Linked DNA regions of Latilactobacillus sakei subsp. sakei DSM 20017 = JCM 1157. The protein of the gene in region 1 interacts with the protein of each later gene in a pairwise test. Links are inferred from orthologs where the notes say so. Each region holds a gene or a part of one and is shown in the gene's direction. Other genes may lie near its edges.

Region 1 (3,017 bases):
GGCAGGGTTCTGTTACACCAGGAACTGATCAAACAACGCAATTACCAGCTGGGGTAACACAATTCTCAGTTAAAACTGGGAACGGGCCTGCAACGAAGATGAAGATTAACGACACAGCTGTTAATTTAAATCCTAATAATGAAACAGTTCAGGTTCGAACAGTGAACTTTACAGCAACACTTGCAAAATAATAAAGAGATGTGAGAGGTCTATCCGATGAATTTACCAAATAAATTGACGATGTTTAGAATTATTTTAATTCCTATTTTTACAATCCTATTAGCGTTTAACGTACCGGCAGGTGAAGTACTCGTTGCTGGAACGGCTATTCCAGTCAGTGAATTGATTGCAACGGTGATCTTTATTGTCGCATCATTGACGGATTTGTTAGATGGAAAAATTGCACGTTCACAACATTTGGTGACTAACTTTGGCAAATTCGCTGATCCACTAGCGGATAAGTTATTGGTAATGACAGCCTTCATCTTCCTTGTTGAACTCGGTGCAGCACCTGCTTGGGTGGTTGCGATTATTATTTGGCGTGAATTAGCAGTGACTGGCCTCAGATTACTTTTGAACCAAGGTGGGGAAGTCATGGCTGCTGCCATGCCTGGTAAGATTAAGACGACAACTCAAATGTTGGCGATTATTTTATTATTCTTGCATAACGTGTTCTTTGCAAATATCGGCTTACCAATGGCTGATATCATGTTATACGTCTGCCTATTCTTCACGATTTATTCAGGCACAGAATACTTCATCAAAAATCGTGGTATCTTCAAGGATTCATTTTCTAAATAATCAACAAAACTGGTCGCTAAAGCGGGCCAGTTTTTTTATTGGCAAAATCCCCGCGAATTACGTATTATAGAATGACCGAATAAATATCAAGAACGTTTGTTCGATTTTAACTTGCTTTTGTTTAACGAAATCTGTAAACTAAGAGAGTAATGAAATGTACTCTTTTAAGGAGGGTCACTTAATTGGCTAAAGATGAAAGACAAGCAGCACTTGATGCTGCCCTAAAGAAGATTGAAAAGAATTTTGGTAAAGGTTCAATTATGCGAATGGGTGAAAAGGTTGATACACAAGTCTCAACAGTTTCATCTGGTTCATTGGCATTGGACGAAGCGCTCGGAGTAGGTGGTTATCCTCGCGGCCGGATCGTTGAAATTTACGGTCCTGAAAGTTCAGGTAAAACAACCGTTGCGTTACATGCTGTTGCAGAAGTGCAAAAGCAAGGTGGAACGGCTGCTTATATCGATGCTGAAAATGCGATGGATCCTAAGTATGCAACAGCACTTGGCGTTAATATTGATGACTTACTCTTGTCACAACCTGATACTGGTGAACAAGGCTTAGAAATTGCTGATGCCTTGGTATCAAGTGGGGCCGTTGATATTTTAGTTGTCGATTCAGTTGCCGCTTTGGTACCACGTGCTGAAATCGAAGGTGAAATGGGTGACGCCCACGTTGGCTTACAAGCGCGTTTGATGTCACAAGCCTTACGTAAATTATCAGGGACGATTAATAAGACGAAGACGATTGCGTTATTCATTAACCAAATTCGTGAAAAAGTCGGCGTGATGTTTGGTAACCCCGAAGTCACACCAGGTGGTCGTGCTTTGAAGTTCTACTCAACTGTTCGGCTTGAAGTGCGTCGTGCTGAAACCATCAAAAATGGGACAGATATGATTGGGAACCGGGCCCGAATCAAAGTCGTTAAGAATAAGGTTGCGCCACCATTTAAGGTCGCTGAAGTTGATATCATGTACGGTCAAGGGATTTCCAGAACCGGTGAATTGGTTGATATGGCGGTCGAAAAAGACATTATCAATAAGAGTGGTTCTTGGTACTCTTATGGCTCAGAACGAATTGGCCAAGGGCGAGAAAATGCTAAGAACTATTTGGCTGATCACGAAGATGTCGAAGATGAAGTTCGTTTGAAGGTCAGAGCAGCTTATGGTATTTCAGATGTACCTGAAGAAGATCTCCCAACAACTGAAGATGAACAAATAAATATTTTACCAGATGATTCAACAGAAGAATAAAGCATGACCAACAGGAGCCAGGCCAAAACTTAGTTTTGTACTGGCTCCTGTTTTAGGTATATCCGAATAATCAAGACCAATGCCTGACAAATCAAGACTTATAGGGTCTACTACCGAATGGGATTGCTGAGAAGCCAGCCCATATTCGCGATTCAACAGTAGGGTGATTAATTATATCTAAGAACTTAATGCAAGAAGAGACGGATTAACCGAATAAACGGATAGCAATCGCTCCGGTAAACGGTTGCAATGCTGATACTTTAAGTTGACAGGCGGTTTACTAAACTATAAAATAACTATGTGTTGAAAAATTAAACATAATAACATCTTTAAAAATTTGCAATGTGATTGCAATTTAAAATTTTTGATGATGCGGAGGTGAAAAAATGAACTTAGATTTGCTATTAATCCTTACCGCAGTCATCATGTTAATCGTCGGTTTTGCCGTTGGTGCAATTTTGCAAAAGAAGGCCCACGAACGTGAAATTGATGGTGCAAATAAGACTGCTAAGGGAATAATCGAATTAGCTGAAAAAGAAGCGGCAACGCGTAAAAAAGAAATTCTTTTGGAAGCAAAGGATGAAAATCATCAATATCGCTCTGAAATTGAAAATGAATTGAAGGATCGACGTGGTGAAGTTCAAAAACAAGAGAATCGCTTAATACAGCGTGAAGAAACGATGGATCGGAAAGATGCGACGCTCGATAAAAAAGAACGGACACTGGAAGAACACGAAAGTCGTTTGGCTGAGCAAGCGCAACAATTAAAGGAAAAGCAAGCAGAAGTCGAAACGTTAGTTGAACAACAACGGACGAAGTTACAAGAGATTGCTGAACTTTCTCATGATGATGCGCAAAAGATCATTTTGGACGAAACAAAACGGAACTTGGATCACGAACGTGCTGTTTTAATTAAGGAAAGCGAAGAATCTGCTAAGGAACATGCTGATCGGACAGCTAAAACAT
Region 2 (2,827 bases), 480 kb from region 1 along the record:
TGAAGTTCATTAATGATGCGCGCCAAGGTAAATTAGGTCGCTTCACTTTAGACGTTGTCCCAGTGGAGGCGTCATAAGATGACCAAAGCACAATCGATTGCTGAAATTAAGCAATTATTACAAGCACCAGTGACCGAAGAGCAGTTGGCCACTTTTGCGGCTGATTCGCGGGCCGGTGTTCAGAAATTGGTAGTTCAATATCATAAGCGAGCGGCAAAATTAGCGGCTCAAAAAGCAGCTTTTGAAGAACGGCGTCAAATGGAAAAAGCGCTCTGGCCTGATTATCCGTTGGTCGCCGGAATTGATGAGGTGGGTCGTGGACCACTAGCCGGGCCCGTTGTGACGGCCGCTGTGATTTTGCCCCATGATTTTGATCTTTGGCAGGTCAATGATTCCAAACAACTGTCATTTAAGCTCAAACAAGAGTTGTATCGAGAGATTATGGCCCAGGCAGTCAGTGTTAGTATCGGAATTGCGTCACCTGAACGGATCGATACCGAAAACATTTACCACGCAACAGAATTAGCAATGGGTGAAGCAGTCGCTGGTCTGGATAAACAACCGGACTACTTATTAGTGGATGCAATGACCGTACCGACTGATATTCCCCAAGAAAAATTAATCAAAGGCGATGCCCGCAGTATTAGTATTGCCTCAGCCAGCATTGTCGCAAAAGTCATTCGGGATCAATTGATGATTAATTACGATCAACAATATCCGGGTTATGATTTAGCCAACAATATGGGGTACGGGACAGCTAAGCATTTAGCGGGGCTTGCTGAACTCGGGGTTACACCAATTCATCGTCGCAGTTTTTCCCCTGTTCAAAACGGTTTATAGAAAAATAAAACAGCTCTTTTACGGATTATTAATTAACGTAAAGGAGCTGTTTTTGTGTTAACTAAAAATCAATTACTCTTAAAAGTACATTTAGCGGCGGGTTTTGGGCCTATTAGTGAATTACGCTTGGCGGCGTGGCTAGCAACCAGTCATAATTGGGCGTTATCGGCGTTAGAAATTGCGCAGATTACGCGCTTGCCGGAACGTTATTGGCCGACTTTTCAAGCAAGTTTTCAAAGTACAACCTTACAACGCCAATGCATCGAACATGAAGTTCGAACGACTTATTTAACCATCTTAGATAAAGATTACCCACAACGCTTATTGGAAACCTATTTGCCGCCCGTTTTGTTATTTTATCGTGGTGATTTAAGATTGTTAAAACAGCCATGTCTCGCGGTAGTCGGGGCGCGTCAAGCGACTCATTATTCTAAACAATCACTAGAACAGTTATTACAAGGACTAACTGCCACTACGATTATTAGTGGGTTAGCACAAGGAGCGGATGCGATGGCCCACGAAGTTGCCTTGCAGCGTGGTTTGGCCCCAATTGGGGTGATTGGCACGGGCATTAATTGCAGTTATCCACCACAAAATGAGCATTTACAACAGGTAGTTGCTGAAAAAGGTTTGTTATTATCTGAATACGCTCTTGGTACACCAGCCCGGCGCTATCAATTTCCAGCCCGTAATAAAATCATCGCGGGGTTATGTCATAGTTTAATTGTGACGGAAGCACGGCACAAGAGTGGTAGCTTGATTACCGCTAACTTGGCCCTTCAAGCTAATCGCAATGTCTATGCAATTCCGGGGCGCATTGATCAATCACTGTCACAGGGGTGCAACCAATTAATCGCCGCGGGAGCGACACCATTGTTAGATAAAAACATATTAATAGAAGAACTACGTTATTTTGATTAAGCGAAACTGTTTTGGTTGACATTCATAATCCCTCCTGTTATTATTAAAACAACAAGTTACTTATAAAGTAACAAATAAACCACTAAGGGGATTTTAAATTATGAAATATGCAATTACAGCTGTAACAGGACGTTTTGGCCAAGTAGCCGTTCACGAATTAGCAAAATTAGTACCTGCTTCAGATATTATTGGTTTGGCACGGAACGTTGAAAAAGCCCAAAAGATGGTGCCAGCAGGCGTTACCGTTCGCCCTGGGGATTATACACAAGAAGCAATATTAGCAGACTCATTACAAGGTGTTGATCGCCTACTATTCATCTCATCGCAACCAGGCGCAGAAGTCCCACGTGATCAACAACATATGGCCGTTGTCCGGGCTGCTAAAAAAGCCGGTGTTAACTGGATTGGTTATACAAGTTTCCCCCACGCTGACCAAACAACTTCTGGTTTAGCTGAAGACCACCGTAAAACAGAAGCGGCTATTATCGAATCTGGTATTGCGCATTCTTTCTTACGTAATAATTGGTATCTTGAAAACGAACTCGATACAATTAAAGGTGCTATTGCCGGTCAACCATTTGTTTATGGCGCTGGTGACAGTCATGTTGGTTGGACACTTGAACGTCTTTATGCTGAAGCAGCCGCTAAGGTATTAGCCATGACTGATGCAAAAGACATTTATGAATTCGCTGGTGCACCCGCAACTTATGCTGATTTAGCCGAAAGTGTTGCACAATTGACTAATCAAGAATTTGCGGTATCATCATTAAGTATTGCTGAGTATCAAAAAGGGCTTGAAGCAAGTGGTTTACCTGCTGAAGTCGTTGGTGTTGTTACAATGATTCAAAGCTTAATTCGTGATGGTGAATTAGATGAAGTTTCAAGTGATTTACCAGATGTCTTAGGTCGACCATTGCCATCATTAACCGCAGCCCTTCAAGAATTGTTACCAGCAGAATCAAAGTAGAGAATCCGTTTGAAATTGAGGTTAAACGATGAAATATTCCCACAAACTAAGTGATGCCATCCATATCTTAGCTTATGTCGAAATTTATCAAGATGGGGA

The links. Proteins that work in one complex are often made in the same cells at the same time.
Region 2: the proteins of recA (region 1) and dprA interact in binary tests that used the Bacillus subtilis proteins (3 or more experiments, as listed by UniProt). The link is inferred for Latilactobacillus sakei subsp. sakei DSM 20017 = JCM 1157 from one-to-one orthologs.

The regions. Positions count from the first base shown.
Region 1 is NZ_AP017929.1:1,915,310-1,918,326, reverse strand. What follows is about bases 80-3,017. They hold recA (recombinase RecA), read left to right. Parts: upstream 80-983; coding sequence 984-2,051; downstream 2,052-3,017. Other genes in these bases: rny (ribonuclease Y), read left to right, coding at 2,438-3,017; pgsA (CDP-diacylglycerol--glycerol-3-phosphate 3-phosphatidyltransferase), read left to right, coding at 217-801; LEUCM_RS09655 (helix-turn-helix domain-containing protein), read left to right, coding at 80-191. Also shown: more of LEUCM_RS09655, read left to right, coding at 1-79. UniProt on the Bacillus subtilis protein: Multifunctional protein involved in homologous recombination, DNA repair and competence.
Region 2 is NZ_AP017929.1:1,436,102-1,438,928, forward strand. Bases 80-2,827 are described here. They hold dprA (DNA-processing protein DprA), read left to right. Parts: upstream 80-894; coding sequence 895-1,761; downstream 1,762-2,827. Other genes in these bases: rnhB (ribonuclease HII), read left to right, coding at 80-840; LEUCM_RS07210 (NAD(P)H-binding protein), read left to right, coding at 1,862-2,728; LEUCM_RS07215 (Rrf2 family transcriptional regulator), read left to right, coding at 2,757-2,827. Also shown: ribosome biogenesis GTPase YlqF, read left to right, coding at 1-77; more of rnhB, read left to right, coding at 79-79. UniProt on the Bacillus subtilis protein: Protein that helps load RecA onto ssDNA during transformation. Binds cooperatively to circular ssDNA, is able to bridge different segments of DNA. Favors the loading of RecA onto SsbA- or SsbB-coated ssDNA and formation of RecA-DNA filaments.